DNA from 4 places in the Clostridium sp. CTA-17 genome. Region 4 is predicted to be linked to each of the others. Evidence: riboswitches for the same ligand, from Rfam matches in the RefSeq annotation. Region 4 holds a riboswitch; each other region holds the start of a gene.
What was found. Region 4 has a riboswitch for cobalamin ahead of ACYUCG_RS03450 (ABC transporter substrate-binding protein). Riboswitches for the same ligand answer to the same signal wherever they lie in the genome.

Region 1: it holds a riboswitch for cobalamin, as region 4 does, so the genes downstream of both, ACYUCG_RS04225 (sirohydrochlorin cobaltochelatase) here and ACYUCG_RS03450 (ABC transporter substrate-binding protein) in region 4, are expected to answer to the same signal.
Region 2: it holds a riboswitch for cobalamin, as region 4 does, so the genes downstream of both, ACYUCG_RS06205 (ECF transporter S component) here and ACYUCG_RS03450 (ABC transporter substrate-binding protein) in region 4, are expected to answer to the same signal.
Region 3: it holds a riboswitch for cobalamin, as region 4 does, so the genes downstream of both, ACYUCG_RS13210 (energy-coupling factor ABC transporter permease) here and ACYUCG_RS03450 (ABC transporter substrate-binding protein) in region 4, are expected to answer to the same signal.

Annotation. Positions count from the first base shown of each region.
Region 1 is NZ_BAAABF010000001.1:955,858-962,171, reverse strand. It holds gene ACYUCG_RS04230 (3D domain-containing protein) at 1-753, opposite strand, end outside; cobalamin riboswitch at 972-1,149, shown strand; gene ACYUCG_RS04225 (sirohydrochlorin cobaltochelatase) at 1,272-2,114, shown strand; gene ACYUCG_RS04220 (precorrin-8X methylmutase) at 2,114-2,743, shown strand; gene cbiD (cobalt-precorrin-5B (C(1))-methyltransferase CbiD) at 2,761-3,858, shown strand; gene cbiE (precorrin-6y C5,15-methyltransferase (decarboxylating) subunit CbiE) at 3,886-4,497, shown strand; gene cbiT (precorrin-6Y C5,15-methyltransferase (decarboxylating) subunit CbiT) at 4,517-5,110, shown strand; gene ACYUCG_RS04200 (cobalt-factor II C(20)-methyltransferase) at 5,110-5,772, shown strand; gene cobM (precorrin-4 C(11)-methyltransferase) at 5,822-6,314, shown strand, end outside.
Region 2 is NZ_BAAABF010000002.1:398,684-404,997, reverse strand. It holds gene rpoN (RNA polymerase factor sigma-54) at 1-717, opposite strand, end outside; gene ACYUCG_RS06210 (hypothetical protein) at 971-1,738, opposite strand; gene ACYUCG_RS06205 (ECF transporter S component) at 1,725-2,234, opposite strand; cobalamin riboswitch at 2,609-2,781, opposite strand; gene ACYUCG_RS06200 (BMP family lipoprotein) at 2,837-3,907, opposite strand; gene ACYUCG_RS06195 (DegV family protein) at 3,998-4,837, opposite strand; gene ACYUCG_RS06190 (tRNA (cytidine(34)-2'-O)-methyltransferase) at 4,852-5,313, opposite strand; gene ACYUCG_RS06185 (HAD family hydrolase) at 5,402-6,235, opposite strand.
Region 3 is NZ_BAAABF010000009.1:68,445-74,758, reverse strand. It holds gene ACYUCG_RS13225 (ATP-binding cassette domain-containing protein) at 395-1,252, opposite strand; gene cbiQ (cobalt ECF transporter T component CbiQ) at 1,267-2,037, opposite strand; gene ACYUCG_RS13215 (energy-coupling factor ABC transporter substrate-binding protein) at 2,021-2,332, opposite strand; gene ACYUCG_RS13210 (energy-coupling factor ABC transporter permease) at 2,332-3,075, opposite strand; cobalamin riboswitch at 3,363-3,562, opposite strand; gene nagH (hyaluronoglucosaminidase) at 3,955-6,314, opposite strand, start outside.
Region 4 is NZ_BAAABF010000001.1:794,374-800,687, reverse strand. It holds gene ACYUCG_RS03470 (cobyric acid synthase) at 1-1,260, opposite strand, end outside; gene ACYUCG_RS03465 (Dph6-related ATP pyrophosphatase) at 1,270-1,923, opposite strand; gene ACYUCG_RS03460 (ABC transporter ATP-binding protein) at 1,933-2,688, opposite strand; gene ACYUCG_RS03455 (FecCD family ABC transporter permease) at 2,693-3,724, opposite strand; gene ACYUCG_RS03450 (ABC transporter substrate-binding protein) at 3,711-4,628, opposite strand; cobalamin riboswitch at 4,939-5,116, opposite strand; gene cobD (threonine-phosphate decarboxylase CobD) at 5,201-6,265, opposite strand; gene cbiB (adenosylcobinamide-phosphate synthase CbiB) at 6,262-6,314, opposite strand, start outside.

The sequences.
Region 1 (6,314 bases), 160 kb from region 4:
TTGTGGTATTAATTGATTCAATGTGCTAACTGCACTTTCAAGTTCATTAATTGATGAAGATGAATTTATAACTGAAACTGAATGAGATATTAAAGACATTTCATTTTCTTTAATTACCTCTAAAACAGCCTCTTTTTGTCTGTTTAATTCATCAATTTTCTTTTGTTCCTCAAGTTTTTTGCTATCTAAAGTTTTAAGAGATTCCTCGGTTGAAGCTTTCAATTCTTTAAGTTCAGCTTGATCTCTCTCTAATTTTTTAATATCACTATTAAGAGAATCTTTTTGCTCATCTAAACTTTTTATAAGATTTTTATCTAAAGCTGCAACTCTTGCTAAAGCGTCTAATCTTGTTATTAAATCTGATAAGTCTTCAGATTTAAGTAAAAAAACTATTGGATTCATAGAATCCTTGCTTTTATACATGGCACGCATTCTTTTACCTAAAACAGATTGTTTTTCATCTATTTCAGTTTTTAAAGTACTTACTTTACTTTCTGTTTCTTTTAAACTTTCTTCTGTATCTTTCATTTTAGCTTTATTATCTGCTAACTTAGCATTTAATTCTTCGATTTCATTATTAAGTTTTGACACTTGAGAGTTAAGTGAAATAACTTCATTATCTAATTGTGAATATTTTACTTTGTTCTCCTGTATAGTAGATTTCTTATCATTTACTGTATCAGCAAAAACTACATGAGTAGCTGAAATACTAATTGCCATAGCAATTAACGCTGATAAAATTCTTTTTTGCATAAACTACACTCCTTTAGTTAAACTGTCCACAACTTAAGAGCATTTCATCATATATTACTGAATTATAACATAAAAGTCAAATGTAACACAAATTTAACCTTTAAACATTTAAAATATGGTAAGAAAAAATTAACAACTTAATTATACTACAAATATAGAAAATAAGAAATTTACCCTATATTGAAATAATTAAGATTATATATTATAATTAAAAAAAATAATATTTTATATTTTTAGGTTTGATTTTAATTAAAAGGGAAAGTGGTTAAAGTCCACTACAGCCCCCGCTACTGTGATAGGATACAAGTTTCTATTAACCACTGATTATATAAATTGGGAAGGGAGAAATGAGGATAAGCCTTAAGTCAGGATACCTGCCTAAGAATCGTAAACTAAGCTTCGGAGGGAAGAGATTAGTACTTATTTGTTCATAATTTTGAGGAATAATTACTTTGATTTGTAAGCATCTGTTCTTTGTAGCACAGATGCTTTTTATTTTAAAATTTTAGAGGTGAAATATGAAAAAAGCTATATTAGTAGTAAGTTTTGGAACAAGTCATTTAGATGCGTTAAATAATTCTATAAAAAAAATAGAAGATTCAATACAAGAAAGTTTCAAAGAATATGATATTTTTAGAAGTTTTACATCACATATGATAGTAAAAAAACTTAAAGAAAAACATAACATGGAAGTATTATTTCCAGAAGATGCTTTAAAGAGTTTAGCCGAGGAAGGATATGAGGAAGTTATTGTTCAACCACTTCATATTATTCCAGGAGAAGAGTTTGATTATATAAAGCATATGGTAAAGGAATATGAATCATGTTTTAAAAGGATAGAGATAGGAAGACCAATATTCCATTATGAAGGTTTTGAATCAGGTCCAGATGATTATTCATATTTCGTAGATACAATGAAAGATTTAATAGAAAAGAATTCTCCATGTGTATTTGTTGGACATGGTAGTGCTCATCCATCCAATGCTGTTTATGGATGTTTACAATCTGTTTTAATAGATAAGGACTATGAAGATGTTTTTGTAGGAACTGTAGAGGGATATCCTAATTTCTCAAATGTATTAAAGAAAGCTAAGAAGAAAGATATAAAAGAAATAACAATAATTCCTTTAATGGTTGTAGCTGGAGATCATGCTAAAAATGATATGGCTTCAGGTGAAGAAGATTCATGGAAGAGCAGATTTGAAAGTGAAGGAATAAAGGCTAATGTTGTCTTAAAAGGATTAGGGGAATACGAAGAGTTTGGGAATTTATACATAGATAGAATTAATGATGTTATTAATGGTACATATAAAGGACTTGGAGAAACTAAAAAGAAGAAACATAGAAGGGAAATGAAATAATGGATTACATGAAAAGCCCTATGGGAATTGAAAAAAGAAGTTTTGAAATTATAGGTTCTGAAATGCATGAACATAATTTTTCAGAAGAGGAATTACAAATAGTAAAAAGAGTTATACATACTACTGCGGATTTTGAATATCAAGATTTAATAGAAATAAGTGAAGGTGCTATAGAGGCAGGAGTTTCTGCTCTAAAGAATGGAGCTAAAATATATACTGATACAACAATGGCTTTATCAGGAATGAACAAAAGAGCATTAAAAGAATTAAATGCATCAGTTGAATGCTATGTTGGATTAGAAGAGGTATTTAAATTAGCTAAAGAAAAAGAAATAACTAGATCAATGGCAGGAGTTGAACTTGCAGCAAAGGAAAATGTAGATATATTTGTTTTCGGAAATGCTCCAACTGCCTTATTTAAACTTAGAGAACTTATTAAGGAAGGAAAAGCTAATCCAAAGCTTATAGTAGCAGTTCCAGTTGGTTTTGTAGGGGCTAGTGAGAGCAAAGAAGATTTAGATGAACTTGGAATTCCTTATATAAGAGTTAAGGGAAGAAAAGGTGGAAGTACAGTAGCAGCAGCTATAATAAATGCATTACTTTATATGAATTATAAAAGAGATATGTAATAAAGAAGGTAATCTAAATGTTTGATATGTATATAGAAAGTGGTGGAAAGAAACTTAGATGTGGATACACTACAGGGTCTTGTGCAGCAGCTGCTGCTAAAGCCGCCACTTATATGCTTTTTAATAAAAAAGACATAAGTGTTATAGAAATAGATACTCCTAAAAATATAAAACTTAATTTAGAAATACAAGATATACAGGCTAATAAAGATTCAATTTCTTGCTCCATAGTAAAAGATGGTGGAGATGACATAGATGCTACCTCAGGTCTTGAAATATTTGCAAAGGCAGAAGAAATTGAAGAAGGCTTTGAACTATGTGGAGGAGAAGGCGTTGGAGTAGTAACTAAAGAGGGTCTTTTTGTAGAAAAAGGACAACCTGCCATAAATCCAGTACCTAGAGAAATGATAAAAAAAGAAGTCTTAAGTGTACTTCCTAAGGATAAGGGAGTTAGAATAACAATTTTTGTTCCAAGAGGAAGAGAGATTGCTAAGAAAACATTTAACCCTAGATTAGGTATAGTTGATGGAATATCAATACTTGGTACTACGGGAATAGTTTATCCAATGTCAGAAGAGGCCTTAAAGGAATCTATTAGAATTGAAATAAGACAAAAATCTGTAAACAATAAAGACCTTGTATTTGTATTTGGAAATATGGGAGAAAGATTCTTAAGAGAAAGAGGATACAAAAAGGATAATATAGTTGTTATATCTAATTATGTAGGTTTTTCTATAGAGTGTGCCTTAGCTCAAGGAATAAAGGATTTAACAATAGTAGGTCATATAGGAAAGTTAAGCAAGATTGCCTTTGGATGTTTCAATACACATAGTAGAGTTTCAGATGTTAGATTAGAAGTTATAGCTCTAGAGCTTACCTTAATGGGATATGATTTAGAACTAGTACAAAAAGTTTTAGATCAAAAAACAAGTGAAGGTGCTGTAAGACTTCTTGGAGATGATTTTCCTATGTTATATGAAAGAATTGGAGAAAAGGTATTAAAGAGATTAGATATATATGCTTATGGTGAAGCAAGCTTTAATATTCTTATGTACTATGGATCAAAGGAAATGAAGTTACTATATGAATCTAAAAATTCAAACTTGTTTGATTAAACTTAAATTAGAAAGGAATGAAGGCTTTTGGTTAAAATATTAGGATTAGGACCAGGCCATGAAGACTATATAATTCCTAAAGTTATCAAGGAACTAGAAAAAAGTGATTATATAGTTGGTTTTGAAAGAGCAATTTCTAGCTTAAAGTTTTTAAATAGTATAAATGATGAAAGATTTAAGAGAGTAAAAGGTTTAAAAGAAATAATAGAATTTCTAAATGAAAATAAGGAAAAGAGGATTTCAATAGTTGCCTCAGGAGATCCAACCTTTTATGGAATTACAAATTATATATGTAAGAATTATGAGGGAGAAGTTTCTATTGTTCCTGGAATAAGTTCTTTTCAATATTTAACATGCAGAGTTAATAAAACTTGGAATGATGCTTTTGTTGGAAGTATGCATGGAAGAGAAGAGAATTTTATAGAAGTTGTGAAGGAAAACAAACTTTCTATTTGGTTAACAGATAAAAAAAATACTCCTTCTGAGCTAAGTAAAAGGTTAATAGAAAATTCTATAGAATGTACTATATATGTTGGAGAAAATCTTTCTTATGAAGATGAAAATATAACAATTGGAAACCCAAGAGAAATTTGCGAAAAGGATTATGGAGATTTATCTGTAATAATAATTGAAAGATAAATTTTCCTTTGGAGGATATATGAAGTTTATAAAAGATTCAGAGTTTATAAGAGGAAAATGTCCTATGACAAAAGAGGATATTAGAATCCTTACTATTAGTAAATTAGATTTAGATAAAGATTCTAATTTTTTAGATATAGGAAGTGGAACTGGTAGTATTACTATTCAAGCTTCTAAATTTATAGAAGAGGGATCTGTATTTTCTATAGAAAGAGATGAAGAAGCCATAAGGGTAACTAAGGAGAACTTAAAAAAGTTTAATTGTAATAATGTTACCTTATTAGAGGGTGATGCTATAGAACATATGGAATCACTTTCAAATGAGATTAAAAAAGAAAAAATCTCAAAATTTGATTCTATATTTATAGGAGGCTCTGGTGGAGGCCTTGAAAAAATTATAAATATATCAGATGAAATCTTAAAAGAGCATGGAGTTTTAGTATTAAACTTTATAACTTTAAACAATGCATATAATGCAATAGAATTTTTAAAGAAATTAGAATATAAAACAGAAATTTCTTTAGTTAACATAAGTAAAAATAGAGAAAATACATACATGATGATTAGCAATAATCCAATTTTTATTGTTAAGGCATTTAAGGAGGAAAATTAATGGCAATATTATATGGAATAGGTGTAGGACCAGGAGATAGTGAACTATTAACAATAAAGGCAGTAAAGGCTATTGAAAATAGTGATGTTATAGTAGCACCAAGTGCAGAAGAAGGCGGAGAGAGCATAGCATTAATAGCAGCTCAGGAGTATATAAAAGAAGGAACAGAAATAGCTGTTAAACATTTTCCAATGGGAAAGAAAAACAGAGAATTAAAAGTTAAAGAGGCTTATGACTTTATTTTAGAAAAACTTAAAGAAGGAAAAAATGTAAGTTTCTTAACTATAGGAGATCCTTATGTTTATAGTACTTACATACATTTATTAAATTATGTAGAAGATCATGGTTTCCATGTAAAAACTATTCCAGGAATAACATCTTTCTGTGCTGCAGCTAGCATAGTTGATAGAACATTAGTTGTAGGTAATGAACCATTACTTGTTCTTCCAGCAGGTAGAGTACATGACATAAAAGATGAAAAGTTCGTTGTAATAATGAAAGTTTATAAAAAAGAAGAAGAAGTTTTAGATGTCTTAGAAGAAAAAGGATTTGACTATGTGCTAGTTAGTAGAGCAGGTAGAGAAGGGGAAAAAGTTCTAAGAACTAGAGAAGAAATCTTAAATCATAGAGATTACATGTCTTTAATACTAGCAAGTAAATAGATAAAAATTATAAATAAAAATCGTATTTTATTAGGAGGCAAAGGATAAAATGTTATATTTTATAGGTGCAGGTCCAGGAGCTGTTGATTTAATAACTGTTAGAGGAAGAAATTTATTAGAAAAAGCGGATGTTGTAATATATGCAGGATCTTTAGTAAGCAAAGAACATCTAGATGTTTGTAAAGAGGGAGTTAAAATATATAACTCAGCTTCAATGACTTTAGAAGAGGTAGTTGAAGTTATAAAAGAAAATGATGGTGAAGATAAAGTAATAGTAAGACTTCACACTGGAGATCCATCAATATATGGAGCTATTAAGGAACAAATGGATGAACTAGACAAGTTCAATATACAATATGAGGTTGTACCTGGAGTAAGTTCATTTACAGCAGCAGCTTCAGCTATAAAGAAAGAGTTTACTCTTCCATCAGTAACTCAAACTGTTATATTAACTAGAGTTGAAGGAAGAACACCAGTACCAGAGACAGAGGATTTAGAAAAGTTAGCTTCAATAGGAGCTTCTATGGCATTATTCCTTTCTA
Region 2 (6,314 bases), on a different contig from region 4:
TGGCTTTGGTTCTAAAGTTTTTATTAAATCTCCATAATCTTGTGCTTTTTTAGGAGTAATTCCTAAATCCTTTGCAATAACTTGATATTTATTATCTGCTAAGTTATCTAAGTGATTATCTATAATCTCTTTAACTATAGGATCATTTTCACCTTTTCTTTCTAACTGAATTTCTAGGCATTCCTTTAAATCTCTTGCCCCTATACCAGCAGGTTCTAAATTATGAAGAACTATTAAAGCCCTATTAAAAGTCTCTTCAGAACAATCTAGCTCCCACATTAATTCTTCTTTTTTTATATCTAAATATCCCTTTTGATCTAAGCACTCAACCATATAACTACATACACTTCTCATATATTCATCTATTGGTAATTCTAATATTTGCCCTTCTAAATAATCTGTTAAAGATTCTGGCTTACTTATGAAAGTAAAAGGTGAAATTCCTTCTTGATCATATTCACCATAACTTTGAGAGCCATAGTTATCTGACTCTAAATATTTTACTAACTCTTTATATTCTAATCTATCTTGCTCTTTTGATACCTCTTTAGTATCCTCATACTGAGCTTCTAATACAGGATTTTCTGAAAATTCTTTTTCAATATATTCTCTTAAATCATATGTTGACATTTGCAAAAGTTTTATTGAAAGTTGCATTTGCTGGGTCATAATAAGCTTTTGCTCTTGAGTTAAATTCAAATTAAAATCCATTAACATATATATATCACCTAAAATTATCTAATTCTAATCTATTCACTTTTATCTTTTAACCTTTCTTATATAATTATCCATCAAATAAAATTATTTTTCAATAATTTAAAATTTTAGCTAATTATAAAAGAAAGGCATATACCAAAATAATTTTTAATAAAACTCTCACAAAAATTCTTAGAAAAATCTACTGATTCTAAGAATATTTCATAAGTTTTATTAATCTTTGATAAATGCCCTTACTATTTTTATATTTAATTTAAATAATATTTCCTATTTCCATTATAGAAGTCTTTATTTTGTTCTTTATATCTTCTAAAGAATTATTTTTGCAAATAAATAATAAAGCTGTAGCAGGTCCTGCTGATTTTCTTAAATAATCGCCTTCATAGGATAAGTTTATCCTTATTTTATTACTCTTTTCTAATTCACTTATTTCGTGAATAATCCCCTTTGATCCAATAGGTAATATATCTTTAACACTCTTATCATCTATTAAAATCTTAAAATCTTTAAAAGTAACAATTTCTCCAAGATTATTATTTATATCCTCTAAAACTTCTTGTCCAACTTTAGGTATTCCTAATAAACAAATGGAATCTCCCTTTTCAAAATTAACCTTTAATGTTTCTTCTTTTTCTCCTATTATGGTTAATCCTAAAAAAGTTTGAAGAGTTTTAAAGTTATCCTCTGTGCTTCCTGTTACACACTCTGATAAATTAGATTTTTCTTCAAAAAAGTTCTCAGCATTATACTCTTTTATGGCTCTATTAATGCCTTGTATTATTTTTTCTCCCCCATTATTCATAGACATACCCAAATTATTAACTATTACTAATGGTTTTGCTCTAAAAGCTAAAAGCTCAAAAAGACATACTCTAGCTGAGAAATATGATACAATCTCATTACTGGCTTTTACAAAATCTGCTTCATTTTCACCAATTCCACCACAACTATCGCAAGCTATTACTAGTTTATTTTTTTCATTTTCTAATACAGTTAAGTCTCTAAACTTATATATTTGCATTTTTTAGTCCCTTACTTACTATAAATGCTACAACTATATTAACTAAGCTTGCTAAAGTAAGTGGTAATCCTAAAAGTTTTAAAAAGTCTATTGGATTCATTCCTCCTAAAACAAAATACATAAATACTCCTGTTATTAAAGTAAATACTATTCCATTTAAAAGAGTACCAACAATTCCTGCTAAAACAACTTTTCCTCTATTAAATATTATTGATGTTATGTATACAACAACAAACATTTCTAATGCTACTAAAATATGTACTGGTAAACTTAAAGGAAATCCTGTTCTTAAAGCTACAAATAAATGAGCTAAAAGTCCTATTATCCCACCAACTACAGGTGATATTATTATTCCTCCAACAAAAGCTGGCATAGAATCTAATGCTATACTAGAGAATATAGGAAAGTTAGCTAATATAACACTTATTGCTATAAGTATAGCTGAAAAACATAAACTCTTAACATCTAATCTCTTTTTTTCCTTAGTAAAATTCATAATTATTTTACCCTCCTAATTAATATTATTTTCCTTCTCTCTAAATTATAAGGCACCTATTAACTAGCAAGTTATACTTTTAATATTAAATAAAATTTCATACCCAATAAAACATAAATTATAATTTCAATTTTTCATAATTATACTAAAATCTAATATCTTTGTATAACCTTAGAATAATTGATGCTTAATTAAATAGAGTTAAATAAAATGTTAATTTAGAAATTTTTATTTCTAATTAACCCTTAGAAAAGCTTATACATATTCTTTCTGTAAATATTCTTTCAAATAAAAAACTGGTAAGGATAACTCTCCCCACCAGTTAAAATAATTTACATACTTTTTAAACTTATATAATGCTTCCCTCCGAAACAATAAGAATAGCATACTAGGCAGGTCTCCTGGCTAATAAATCATCCTAAAACAATCCTTTCCATGACTATTTATCACAGTGGTCCTTTGTTCTCGTCCTTATCAACAGTAGCGGGGGCTGCAGTTTTTAACTTTCCCTATTAAGTCAATAAACACCTAATGCTCTTATTTTATTTTCACTTTATAATTACATAATTATATACATTTTGTCAACCTATGTATTATTATTTTTATTTAATATTAAAATTTTCAACCTCATCTAAAGTTTCTGGCACATTAAATTCTCCCTTTATAATAGCTTCTTTATATTGTTCTACTTTATCTAAAATTTCTTTAGAAACTAAATTACTAGTTGTTTTAGCCACCTCAATTCCATTATCCTTAAGCCCTATTTCCATCTTATTTTTTGGTCCAGCTTTAAAATCACTATTTATAACTTCCTTGGCTGTAGTATATACTGCTTCATCTAGATTCTTTATCATTGATGATAATATAACATCAGCATATTCTGGGAATCTTGCTGCCCAATCAATATCCACTCCAATAGCATACTTTCCTTTTTCCTTAGCAGCCTTAAAAACTCCTTCTCCTGCCTCTCCAGCTGATTCAAATATTATATCTGCTCCTTCATCATACATTTTTTTAGCTATATCACTTGCTTTCTTTTGATCATTAAAATTCCCAACATACTGAACTAAATTTCCTTCTTTTATATTTTTATATGCTTCCTCATTTGAAACCTTTAATCCAGCCATAAATCCTGATAAAAATGTTTCTATTAATTCTTCCTTTATTGCCCCTATAAAACCTACCTTATTTGTTTTAGTAGTATTACCAGCTATTATTCCCATTAAAAAAGCACCCTGTTCATCCTTGAAATCTATGGATTTTACATTTGGAAGATCTGATACAGTATCTACTATAGCAAAATTTTTATCTGGATAATCTTTAGCTACATTATTTAAACTCTCTAAAAATTTAAAGGCTGAAGCAAAAGTTAAGTCATTATTTTGAGCTGCTTCTCTAAGCCTCTTCTCATAATCCTCTGATGAATTAGTATCAAAAACTTCTATTCTAGCACCATATTCTTTTTTTATTCTCTCTAATCCATCTACAGCTAAATCAGTAAAATAATTTTCCTCATTAGAAAAGTCATCTTTTACTAAGGCAAAATTATAAACTTGTTTTTCTATAACATCTACTTTTTTTAAAGCTGATGAATTATTTGAACCACACCCAGCAATTATTGAAGTTATTCCTAAAAGCAAAGCCAAAGCTTTAAATGTTTTTTTTAATTTCATTTTTAGTCCTCCTATTTTTTTAGTCAAAATTATTATTTCTTTAAGTAAGAAAATTTATGTAAAAAAAAGAAACTCCCTTAGGAGTTTCTTTTAATATTCTTCTACATAAAATAATGCACAAACTTTAGGACCAGAATGGATTGCTACTGAACATCCTAGAGGAAGTTTTAAATATTCAATATTATTATTTTCTAAATATTCCTTTATAGGTAAGTAAATATCCTCATTTTCAAGTTCAACTAATATAATAGGCTCTCCTTCTTTTTTAGGGATTGAATCAAATTGCTCAATCATAGCCTTTACCATCTTTTTAGTTCCTCTTATTTTTCCTTGGACATTCATTTCACCCTCTAATACATTAAGCATAAGCTTTATGCCTAAAGCATTAACAAATAAAGCTTTTCCTTTTGAAAGTCTTCCTCCTCTTACTAAGTTGTCTAAACTTTCAAAAGCTATAGTACTTTTAATATGATTCCTGTATTCTAAAATTTCTTTTTCTAAATCCTCTAAAGTTATTCCTGCTTCTATTAATCTAGCTGCTTTTAATACAATTAATCCAAGTCCAACTGTTACATTTCTTGAATCTATTACAACTATATCATCACTTTCTAATTCAGCCTTAGCTAAACATGCTGATTGATAAGTACCACTCATATTAGATGATATATGTATAGATATAACTTTGTATCCTTCTTCTAAGTAACCTTTATATTTCTCTATAAATCTAGTTGGAACTATTTGAGCAGTAGTTGGAAGAGCATCTTCTCTTTCAATTCTTTCCATCATAGAGTCTACTTTTATTTCAACTCCATCTAAATAGCTCTCTTCTCCAAAATTTATTAACATAGGCATTACGTCTATGTCATACTTCTCTATAATCTCCTTAGATAAGTCACAGGTACTATCTGTTATGATCTTTATTTTATCCAAAATATATTTCCCCCTTATTTCATGTTTGGAAATCCAATTTGTCTTAAAGCTTCATAAGCTATAATAGCTACTGTGTTTGATAAATTCAAACTTCTAGTAGTTGTGTTTATCATTGGTACTTTTATTCCATGGTGAGCATTATGAACGTCCTCTGGAACTCCAGCTGACTCTCTTCCAAACATTATAAAAGCTCCCTCTTCATACTTTACTTCATCATAATGATCTTCAGCATGAGTTGTTGATAAATAAATCTTCTTATCTCCATACTTTTTCATAAAATCTTCATAACTTTCATGAATTTCAAGATCTAATTGACTCCAATAATCTAATCCAGCTCTTTTTAAATGTTTATCATCTATAACAAAGCCCATAGGTTTTATTATATGAAGCTTTGAATTTGTTAAAACACATGTTCTTGCTATATTACCAGTGTTTTGTGGTATTTCTGGTTGATATAATACTATATTAAGATTCACCTTTGTCCCTCCAAATAAATGTAAAAAATTATAAATTTTTAAGTTAAGTCACAAGTATATGATATTATCTAATGAAATAAAATGCAAGTTAATCATTCTTTAATACAAATTCATATATTACCTTTGCTACCCCATTTTTGTCATTACTTTCAGTTATATAATCAGCTTTTTCCTTTAAAGAATCTATGGCATTTCCCATAGCAACACCTAAGCCTGCATAAGTAATCATAGACAAGTCATTCTCATTATCACCTATACATATAATCTCTTTCCTTTTTATATTATATTCTTCTGCTAAAGCCTTCACAGCTCTTCCCTTTGATACCCCTTTATTATTTACTTCTAAAGCATATCTTCCTGATTGAGTTATTTCATAATTACCCTTTTTAACAAGCTCTTTCCTTATTTTCTTTAGCTTACTAGTATTCAATTCTATTATTATACACTTACCTATATTATTACTTTTAAAGACCTCTCTCCACTCTTCATTTTCTTTCATATAAATATTCTTAACCCTATATTTTTCAGGTATTTTTTTATTTAAAATAATATCGCATAAATGTTTCCTAAATCTTGATGGCCAATAAACCTTATCTTTTGAATGAAAACTAGGAACCCCCTTATATTCTTTACATATGCTCATAATATCTATGCATTGACTTTCATTTAAAACATCCTTTGATATTATAACTTCCTTATCCTCATCAATTACCCAAGCTCCATTATTAGCTATTACAGCACAGTTTACTCCTAAAAATTCTGAGAAATATATTGCATTTTTAGGATTTCTCCCTGTACATATTATTATATGTACTCCTTTTTCATAAGCTTTTTTTAATGCAATTCTATTTTCTTCACTTACAACTTTCTTTGAATTTAATAATGTCCCATCCATATCTATACATATCATTTTATATTTCATAAATTCTCCTCCCCAAATAAAAGGGGAGAGTTAATTTATTAACCTCTCCCCCTTTTATCATATTCAATTTGTTTTTATG
Region 3 (6,314 bases), on a different contig from region 4:
TAATACTTAAGTTATATATCCAATAAAATTTAATATTTTATACATTAAAATGAATTTTTATTGGAATATTTGTTAATTAGATAATATCAATTAATGATAACATTTACAACGAAATGAGCACACTCTGTTCTTAGTTTCATAATGATGCAACTTTTTCCCAAAACTCGTGAAAATTCACATATGAATTTTAATTTATGATATCTATAACTAGAAATTATAGTATTATAACTAAAAAATATATTTTTTAATGATATGAATAGTTATAATATTTTTAAGATCTTTCTTCCTCTCATAAAATAATAAACATACTAAAAATTAATTAATTTAATAAAAATAAAAGGCCTATACCAAATTAATTTGGTATAAGCCTTTCTTGCTTAATCTAACTTAAATATTAATCATTAAAAATTTTATTTTTCCAAGAATTTATTGTCTTTCTAGCCTGTCCAATAGTTAAATCTAACTCATCAAATACAAAGCCATCCTTCTCTTTTAAAATCTCCATAAGATGTCCGATTCTAGGTAATCTTAAGTTAACTTTTCTTATAACTTCTTTTTCAGCGAATACCTCTTTAGGATTTCCTTGTAATATTACTCTTCCTTCTTTCATAACAAAAACATTATCACAATATAAAGGAACAATATCTATATCGTGGGTTGCTATTATTATTGTTATGCCAAGCTCCTTTTGCATTTCTACTAATAACTTCATTATCTCTGAAACGCCCATTGGATCTAAACCTGCCGTTGGTTCATCTAGTATTAAAACCTTTGGCTCCATAACTAGTACCCCTGCAATAGCTACTCTTTTCTTTTGACCAAAGCTTAAACAATGAGTTGGCTTATTTTTTAAGTGTTCTATCCCAGTTCTTTTTAATGCATTATCTACTCTTTTTCTTATTTCATCTTCTGGTAGTTTCATATTAACAGCACCAAATGAAACATCTTGGTAAACACTTGCTGAAAAAAGCTGATTATCAGGATCCTGAAAAACAATCCCTATAGATTCTCTAAGCTTCATTATTCCTTTTCTTGAATAATCTATAGGTTTATTATCAAAAAGTATTCTCCCTGATGAAGGCTTTAATATACCATTAAAGTTTTGAAATAAAGTTGATTTTCCAACACCATTTCCACCTAATATTGCCGTAACTTCTCCTCTTTTTATATTCATATTTATACCTTTTAGAGCATGAGTTCCATCTGAATAATTATAATTAAGCTCTTCTACTTTTAATATATAGTCTTCCATAAAATCCTCCTACTCTACTTAATAAATATAGTTATTCCTATAAAAATAAGATTAATTATTATAGTTATAATGTAAATGTAATTTCTTTTTTGAACCTGTTCTTCTAAAACCTTAAGTTCTCCATTATACCCTCTGGCTTCTAAGGCAGTATATAAATCATTAGCTCTCTTAAACGAACGTATAAATAGTGTTGATGCAAGAGCACCTAAGGATTTATATGATGTTTTTATATCTCTATATCCAAGTCTTGAATTTTGCGATATAAACATCATTTCTGAAGTTTCTAAAATTATAAATATAAATCTGTACACTAAGCTTATTAACTCTATTAAAAAACTTGGTACCTTCAGTTTAGCTAGAACTGATATTACATCTATCATTGGAGTGGTTAGGGATATAAAGTATAAGCAACTTAAAGATCCCATTACCTTAAGGAACATATTAAGTCCTTGAATAATTCCACTTTTAGAAACTCCAATCCATCCATTAAAAAGCTTAAATGATACTAAAAATGTATCTTGTTTTAATGAATAACTAACAACAATTGTTAGGATACCAATTATTAAAAAAGCTATTGGTACCATCATTAACTTTATAAAAACCTTTATTTTTGTTCTTCCTACTTTTGTTATTAAAAAAGTCATAATACTTATTATAAGCATAGAAACAATAAAATTATTTGCCCAAAGACAAACGCACAAAGTAATTAAGGCAAAAAACATCTTTTCTGCTGGATTAATATTTTTTAACTTAGATGAATAAGCATATTTATCTATGTTTATCATTTACTTCGTCGTTCACTTTCTTTTTGCCCTTTAGATATCCTAATCCAAAGCCAATTACCCCTGCACCGATTGCAGCTTGAAGAGCAAATAATAAACTTTCTATTTCTCCACTAGCTGGTTCAAATAATGGTGAGAACCATGGTTCATAGTTTTCATCAATTTGTGTTATTGCTTCTTCTGCTTGATCATCAGATCCACCAAACTCTCCATTTTTAGCCACAAAGAAAGGTATTATTGTAATAAATACAACTAATAATAGTAATATCACATTAGTTAACACTCTTTTATTTTTCATTATTTTACCCCCTTTGAAAAAATGTTAAGTTCCATTAAATCTTCTTTTGCATAATTTTCTATTGTATTAAAGATTATGACTGTTAATATACCCTCACTTATAGCTAGAGGAACTTGAGTAACTGCAAATATACCCATGAACTTCATAACTGATGCCATAACTCCTCCAACCTCTGCTGGGAAGGCTAGTCCTAATTGAACTGAAGTAACCATGTAAGTTGCTAAATCTCCAAGAGCAGCTGCTAAAAATACACCTAACCATGTTGGTCCATTAAGTTTTTTTACTAATTTATAAAGTCCGTATGATACTAAAGGCCCAACTACAGCCATTGAAAAAGTATTAGCTCCAAGAGTAGTAAGACCACCATGAGCTAAAAGTAATGCTTGGAATAAAAGTACGATAAGTCCTAAAACTGATGCTGCTGTAGGTCCAAATAATATTGCCGCAAGACCAACCCCTGTAGGATGTGAGCAACTACCTGTAACTGATGGAAGCTTTAATGCTGAAAGAACAAAAGCATAAGCTCCTGCCATAGCTAACAAAATCTTTAGTCTTGGATTATTCCCAACCTTATTCTTAATAGAAAATAATCCTAATACTACAAATGGTATAGTTATAACTCCCCATGCTATACACCATTTAGGTTGTAAAAATCCTTCCATGATATGCATAGCTGAAACACTTCTTGGTATTAATAAGAACATTAATAAAAATCCTATAAATACTTGATTCTTTTTTGACATAATAATTCTACTCCTTAAATTATATTTTTATTTTGTATTCCCATTTATCATCTTTTTATTTTAAGATAAAATTTGATTTAACTATTTCCGCATCAAATAAAACAATATGTACTAAAAATATTTCCCTTTATAAAACTTAATCTAAATATGAATAACTTTAATTTCTAGTTAAATCAGAACTTTAGTCTTAGAAATAAAAAACCCCTAGACATTGCGTCTAGAGGTTATAAAAATTCTAAAAAAATATAACTTACCAAAGCACAACACCTCCTATTTCCCGTAGGATCCTGATGTTTTAAAAATAGGCAGGTCTTCTGGCTCAAGTATCATCACTTTTTGTGGCCTTCCCAAAATATTATATTCCAGTGGCTTAAAGTACAAAAAGCTCCTCTATTACAGCGGCGGGACCGCGTGGGATTTAAACCCAACTTCCCTTTTAATATATAGTTACAAATGTAACTATTTAACCTATTTCTAAATATTTAATTTTACAATACTTTAACATTATATAGCATATGCATTGCATTTACAATTAAACTCTATAGATTTCTTTAGAAAATATGCTATATATAAGGCTTTCGGTAATTTTTAAACATATAATTCCTGTTCATATATTATTATAAAATATTAATTATTAAGAAACTTATCTATTTAGCATATAAATTTAATCTTAGAACTTATCTTAAATTAATCTGATTCTAATAATATTTCCAAAAAAATTTTTATTAAGTTATGTTTTAAATTAAAAGGAATCATATTAGATACAAATAATCATTTTAAAATACTAATCTTTAAAATTCTTAGTATTTTAAATTTGATTTTAAGTATCCTTATGATTCCTAAAAAATTATAAATCTAATTTATCCTTATTGAATTATCTTAATTTAGTATTCTATGATTTATAAAGCTTATCTCATATTCATCAATAGAGCCATCTTTATTTAAATCAAGAGAAGTGTTAGTAGTACTTCCAATGTTTTTAGATACCATTGCTAAGTCTCCTATATCAATCTTTCCATTGCCATTAAAGTCTCCTGTACTTTCTTCTATTAATAAAGAGTTAAATCTTGCTATTGCACCCTCTAAAGATTCCTTAGATGAATTTATTTCTTCTTCAGTAGCATCTTCCTTGTTAAATACTTCTTCAGCCTTATTAATTTCAACTGTTAATCCATCCTTAGCGCCTTTATGGTATTCACCAACATTAAACCCTTCTACAGCTTCCTCTAGTAAAGATTTACCTTGATTTATTAATTCACCTAAATTTGTCTTATCAACCTCTGGTGTTTCCTTTACTAAAGCTTTTATTGAAGCATCTAAGTCAATTACTATTTGATTTATTTGATCTTGAGTGTAATCAGCTTTATTTTTGTTAGCTTCATTAGCTGCTTCTAAAACTTCACTAAATAAAGCCCATGACTCAGCTGTATATTCTCCTTCAACTAAAGAGTTTCCTAGAGTTAAAACTTTATTGAAATCTTCAAAATCAGTTGCCCTTAAAGCTAATCTTTCTTCTGCTTTATTTAGATTTTCTAAAGCCTTATCTATTTTCTTTTGAGATGAATTAGAATCATCTAAAATATTCTTAGCTTCGTTTAATGCTTCTTTTAAAGTTTCAAAGCTACTTAAAGTGTATTCATCTCCACTTAGATTTATAAGCTCATCATATTTTGCCTTTAAAGAATCATTAATTGGGAATTCAAACTCTTGATTTAAAGTTATTATTTCATAAATATTTGGTGCAACATCTGTCCATTCAATTTTTATTTCATAGATATTGTTGTAATCACGATTAATAAATTCATTTAAACTATTACTTAATGTTCCTAATTGAACCCATTGATTAGTTACATTTTCACTACCATCACCAACTCTAGCCATAACCTTAGCATTTGAAATTGAACTTCCACTTTGAACTATTGTAACCTTTCTAACATCTGTTTTTTCTGATAAGCGATAAGTTATACTACCTTCAGAAATTTCACCATTATTGGTATTAGGCTTATATGAAGTTGTTAAATTTCCATCTCTTAAATTACTTGGGGCAAAGCCTCTTTCCTCAATTGGATTTGAAATATAAGTTGGATCATTAACTGTAGGGATATATTCTCCATTGTTTATCATAAGTTCATTTATAACTGTCCAACGATGTCTATATGGTGCAGTAAATAATATTCTTACATATCTAGCCTTTTGATTTAAATTATCTCCTTCCACATAAGCACTATCTATTGGAACTATTCCACCTGATTGATTTCCATGTTTATATCCATTTTGTAATGGCTTAGAGAACATATCCTCTACTCCATTTTCTACTCCATCTCCAATATTAATAGCATCTGTCCAGGTTTCTCCATCTAAAGATAATTGGATTTTACCATCTCTTACATGGTCAACTTCAGTATCTAATACAACATATTTTAAATTATCTACAAGAATTTCTTGTCCTAAATCATAGACTATAGTATCACCTGCACTAGGTGCACCTAAAAATTTAACTCTTGTTTTTAAATCTCCATCTACAGCTTTTTTAGCTCCATCATCTCCAACATAAGCATCTACTAATGCTGGTTCATAAACTTCATTTGAATTAACTTCGAACTTAGTTAAATTAAAATTAACAGCTTCATTACTTGTATTAATTAGCCTTACATATCTGCCGTCTTCTAATGTATTTTTATCTGTTATCTCAGTCCACTCAACCCCATTCATAGAGCTTTGAAGTTTTAATCCTGTGTCATTTGAAATTTCAAGATTGATATTACTTAAATCTTTAATACGATTTAATTTAACCCCAATATATTCTCCATGATTTAAGCTTATGTCATCTATAGGTATCAACTTAGTTACATCTTCTTTAGCTAAAGATAATAAATCTAATTCTGTATTTGTATATACATTTTCTTTATTTCCTGCACTTTCTAATTCCTCACTAACTATTGCAAACTCTGAGAAAGTAAGCCACTTATTGATATTTTCCATATTAGTAAGTCTTATATATTTAGCTGAAATAGGAGTTTCAAAGGATTCTTCTATAATATCTTTTCCTGCTGGAGCGCCTGTTTTATCATATTCTTTTATAGTTGTCCAACTTTCATTATCTAATGAATATTCTAGTTTGAACTTATTCCATTTATCAGAGCTTCCTCCTCCATTTTTACCTATTACAAATCTAATTCCATCAAGTTTTATTTCTTTTCCTAAATCTAAACCTATAAATTCTCCTGCTAAAGATGTAT
Region 4 (6,314 bases):
ATTTTGTTCTTTGTTCTTCATTCCAAGAACATTACCATTTTGCTCTTTTAACCATATATTCTCTTTAGCTGTAGGAACACTTTCTCCATTGTGGATTTCATATCCACTAACTTCATTTCCTTCTAAATCAAAGGCTACAACCTGCTTTGTAGTTTTTTCTTTATTAAATGATGTTACTATATTTAAAAGTCCTAAGCCTTCTTCTTCTCTTATATCACCTTCAACACCAAGGGAATCAATTATTTTTTCTCCTAATATTTGATATCCTCCACATATACCAAATATTAATTTTCCTTTAGAACTTTCATTAATTAGTGCCTCTTTAAAACCACTTTCCTTTAAATAAATTAAATCATCTATGGTATTTTTACTTCCTGGAATTATTATCATATTTGCATTTTCTAAATCCTTAGGATTTTCAGCATACCTTATACCTACATCTTTTATTCTTCCTAAAGAATTAAAATCAGTAAAATTTGACATATGAGGTAATCTAACTATTGCTATATCTATCCCTTTACCATTACCTTTTCTTAATTTAATAGAGGCACTATCTTCCTCTTCTATATCTAAATCAAAGTAAGGCATAACTCCTAAAACAGGAATTTTTATTATCTCTTCTATTTGTCTCATTGCCGGTTCAAAAAACTCTCTTTTTCCCCTAAATTTATTTATTATAACTCCTTTAACCTTTTTTCTCTCTTCTTCAGTTAAAAGCATTATAGTACCAACAATAGAAGCAAAGACTCCTCCTCTGTTTATATCAGCAACTAAAATAACATCAGCATCTGCCATTTTAGCAGTATGCATATTTGCTATATCAGTTTCTCTTAAGTTTATCTCAGCACAGCTCCCTGATCCTTCTAAAACTATTAAATCATAATCATTTGAAATGTCATTATAAGCTTCCTTTGCTTTTTCCTTAAGATATTTGTTTAATTCCTTATATTTATAAGCATCCATAGTGCAATGAACCTTACCTCTAACTATTACCTGAGTTTTAAATCCTGCACTAGGTTTCATCAATATAGGATTCATATATTCCTTAGGATCAATTTCACAGGCTTCAGCTTGTACCACTTGAGCTCGTCCTATTTCATCCCCCTCCTTTGTTACAAAGGAATTTAATGATATATTCAAAGCTTTATAAGGAGCAACCCTATATCCTTTTTTCTTAAAATATCTACAAAAGGCTGCTGCAACAGTACTTTTTCCTACGGAAGATGCTGTACCAAGAAGCATTATACTTTTATACTTCATAAAACACACCTACTTAATATCTAAGAATCCATGAGTTTCTGTTAATATATTATCTCCAATTTCAAAGTTTATTCTTTCTTTAAATAAAGGTCCATCAAAAACAAATGTATGATATTCTCCATTTTCTCCACAAGCATCTGAACCAGCTGCTTTTAATCTTTCAACTACATCTTTAGTTAAAACTTCACCTAAGAATTCTTCCCCTAAAATGCTTAATTTTACATTTTTAATTACAGTTTTGAAGCCACTATCTATAAACTCATAAGTTAGAGCTTCTCTATCTTCTTCCCAAAGTGGAAAAATAGCTTCAAGTCCTGCTTTTTCACATTTATCTTCACACCAAGTTCTATGAGCCATTAAATCAATATCTCCAAATACACAAGCTTCTGCACCCATTTCTTCTTTAATTTTCTTTAAAGCTTCAACAAATGTTTCACCATAGTTTTCTTTTCCGTTACTTGCAACTAAAACTAGAGGTATATCTAGAGATTTTGATACGTCTTTTAATAATTTATCTGGTATGCCATGGAACCAACTTCTTAAAACTTTTTTATCAACAGTAACTAATAAAGCTACTGGAGTATGTCCCGCCTTTATCATTCTATATAATGATAATGTACTATCCTTTCCACAACTATATGATACAACAAACTTTTTTTTCATATTGTCCACCTACTTCCATTTTTCTAATGCTTCTAGCATGAATTTTCTTATGTCTATTTTATATACATCTGTAATTTTAGAACTATTTAATAATTCTCTTGCTTTTCCACTACTATAAATTTTACCTTCTTTTATTAAAATTGCATCTTCACTAAACATCTGAACTAAATTTAAATCATGTAAAACTCCTATAACCGTTTTGTTATTTTCCTTTGTCCATTTATTTATATAATCCAAAATTTCAATTTGGCATTTTAAGTCTAAATGATTTGTTGGTTCATCTAAAAGTAATATCTCAGGATCTTGAGCAAAGGCTCTTGCCAAATAAACTCTCTGAAGCTGCCCTCCTGATAGCTCATTTATTAACCTATCCTTTTCACTTAATAATCCTACACTTTCAATACATTTTAAGACTATATCCCTATCTTTCTTACTAAGATTTGAAAAAATACCATCCATATGAGCATACCTTCCTAATGCAACTGTTTCAAAAACAGTATAAGAAAAGTATATTTGAGAATTTTGACTCATTAATGCAACTTTTTTAGCTAAATCTTTTCTCTTTATATTTTTAATTTCTACTCCATCTAGCTTTATTTCACCTTTATATTCTATTAAGTTAGCTAAAGCTTTTAAAATTGTAGACTTTCCACATCCATTTGGTCCTATTATAGAGATGTTTTCTCCTCTGTTAATATTGAAAGATAAATTATGTATAACATCATTTCCATCATACCCACAGCATAGATTTTTAACTTCTAACAAAATATCACCTACTTCTCTTTCCAAAATAAAGATAAGCAAAAAATGGTGCTCCAATTAATGCTGTAATTGCTCCAACTGGTAATTCTGATGGAGAAATTAGTGTTCTTGAAACTAAATCTGTTAATACCATTAAAGTTCCTCCAAGTATAATACACATTGGAATTACTATCTTATGATTAGAGCCAAATATTTTTCTAACTATGTGAGGAGTTATAAGATCAATAAATCCTATAACACCACTTAAGGCTACGGCACTTCCAGTTAAAATAGCTACTGAAACAAGTAGTGTCTTTTTAACCTTTTTAGTTTCAACTCCTATTGCTTTTGCACCTTCTTCTCCAAAACTTAAGATATCCATTTCTCTTGTATATCTTATAACCATAAAAATTCCAATTATGAAAAATGGAATTCCAGCAAAAACATATGACCAACTTTTCATAGCAAATGATCCCATTTGCCACATAGTAATTGCCTTTATATCTTCACTACATAAGGCTGTTATAGTAGTTAACATTGCACTAGTAAAAAGTGATAATACCATACCTGCTAAAATTACAGTATTGTTTGAAAGTCCTCTATCAACCTTATTGGAAAAGATAATAACGGCAAAAACCGTTAAAACACCACATAAAAATCCTATAATAGGCATAGCTAAATTTCCTATTACAGGTATTGAAATTCCAAGAACTATGTACATTCCAACACCTAAGGAAGCTCCTGATGAAACGCCTAAAGTATATGGTGATGCTAATGGATTTTTTAATATGGATTGAATTATAGCCCCACTAACTGCAAGGGAAGCTCCAACTCCAAAAGCTAATAGTACTCTAGGTAATCTAATTACCCAAATAATTGCTACGTCCTCTGGTTTTATACTAGCTCTAAGGGAAAAACCAAAAATTTTATTCCCAACTATAGAAATAGTATCCCATATACTAATATTGGAACTTCCAATGGAAGTTCCAATACAAAGTACTAATAATACTAATGGAATTGATAGTAATATTAGTAGTTTTTTCTTTTTAGATTCCTGCATATTGTTCTGGATAAATATCCTTTGCCATTTGTTTTAATGCATTTATCACATATTGGCTTCCACGTGATGATGCATTATTGTCTACTAAGAATATTTGATTATCCTTAACAGCAGTTATTGTATTCCATCCTGGACGTTTAGCAATTAAATCTGTAGCATTTTCAATATAGCTTTCATTTGTTAAAATCACATCTGGATTTGCCTTTATGACAGCTTCTTCACTTGGAGAAATCCAACCTTTTTCATTAGCAAATATATTTTCTGCGCCAACTATATTTAGTAAGCTATTTAAGAAAGTATCATTTCCAAAACTATAAAGCTTTGACCCTGACCCGATTTCAAAGTAAACAGTCTTCTTATCTTTTATAGTTTCACCTATAGCTTTAATCTTATTTACTTCGCTTTTCATTGAATCAACCATTTTGTTTCCTTCGGCTTCTGTTCCAGTTAACTTAGCTAAGAAATTGATATCTTCATATATTCCATCCATACTTTCACTAGTTGGAATATAAACTACAGGTATTCTAGCATCTTTTAAAACCTTAAATGGATCTTCTTTTCCTTCTCTATTATGACCTGAAGCTATTATTATATCTGGCTTAAGAGCTAATATGGCCTCTGCATCTGGATTTCTAAAGTCTATTTTAGGAATATCAGGATTTAATCCTTTTACATCTGCTGAATATTTATCAACACCGACTATTTTATCACCTATACCTAAACCTATTAATATTTCTGTATTAGATGGAGCTGTTGATACTATTCTTTCAATCTTTTTAGGTACTGTAAATTCAGTTCCTTCCATATCTTTCATTGTTACTGTTTTACTTCCACATCCAGTAAACATAAGTAATGCCATCATAGTTATCATTACTAAAGAAATTAATTTTTTTAAGTTTCTCATATTCTTCCTCCACTTTCACCTTTATAAATTCTTAAGTTATATGAAGGATTCCTATTTGATTTTATTTAATGATTTTAATATGTATTTTTTAATATTGCTAAGCATCCCTTACAATCTATAAAAGTAAATCTGAACTTTCTTAAATTAAGCTTAAATCATTATCAATCAAATTTATCTTTCATAAAACTTAACAATTAAAATCTTTGAGGCTTAGATTAATACGTAGAAAATAAAAAAACATACCATTTTAAGAAGGTATGTTAAGAATATTTAAAGCTTACGCATCCTATTATCCTACCCTCAGAAGATAATAGTACTTAAATAAAAGGCAGGTATCCCGACTTTGCTTCCTCCTCCATCTCGTCTTCCCACACAAAAAATGCAGTGACATATTGAGATTTTGTCTGCTTCACGGTTACTGAGGTAGTTGAAGACTTTAACTTCATTCCCTATTAAGTGAAAATCACACCAATTATTAGTTAATCAACTTGATTATATTATTATATTTTGCTATTGTCAAACATCTTAGTTTACCATAAAAGCTATTAATAATAAAAGTAATAATAAAAAACTTACTTTAAAACCTTTGAAAGCTCTTCTAAAAGCTTTTTGTTTTCTTCCCTTGTTCTAACTGCCACTCTATAGAAATTATGGTCTAAGCCAATATAATTACTACAGCTTCTTATTATTATACCTCTTCTAATTAATTCTTCTCTTAAATCTATATTTTTATTCAATTTAAAAAATATAAAATTTACTGCACCTTTAAAAATAGTAATATCTTCAAACTTTTCTAGCCCATTATATAAAAATTCATTTTCTTTTTTTATGTAAGCTATGCTGTTTTTAATATACTCAACATCTTTTAATGCTTCTCTTCCTGCATAGTCTGCCACTGTATTTACACTCCAAGGAGTTCCTACTGAATTTATTTTTTCTATAACATTAGTATTAGAACTTAATCCATATCCTAATCTTATTCCAGGAAAGGCAAATAATTTAGTTAAAGATTTTACTATAATTAAATTTTGGAAATTATTAAGTTCTTTAATAAGAGAATATCTATCATTATCTTCAACAAAGTCTAAGAAGGATTCATCAAAAACAACTATGACATTCATTTTTTTTGCTTTTTCTAATACTTTTAATGAAAAATCTTTTTCTATTAAAGCACCTGTAGGATTATTAGGATTACATAAAAATATAATATCTAATTCTTCTTTGATTTCTTCTAAAAATCCAGTATCAACTGAATAATTATCTTTTAATATATAATGGTTAACTTCACACTCTACAGAATTTAAAGCATCCTCATATTCTGAAAATGTTGGTGCCACTATAAGAGCCTTTTTAGGCTTTATTCCTCTTACTACATTAAAAATAACCTCTGCTGCACCATTTCCTAGTACTATATTTTCTAAAGCTACTTTTTCAAAGTCTGAAATTTCTTTTTTAAGTTCATAGTAAGTTATATCTGGATATCTCTCTATAGAATTTATCCCTTTAATCATGGCCTCTTTTACTTTTTCAGAGATTCCTAAAGGATTTATGTTAGCTGAAAAATCAATAATTTCATTTTCTTCTAATCCATAAACTCTCTTAATTTCTTCTACATTACCACCATGTCCTAAATTCATACAATCACCTCTAAAATATATCTAATAACAAGTGCTACTACCATTCCTA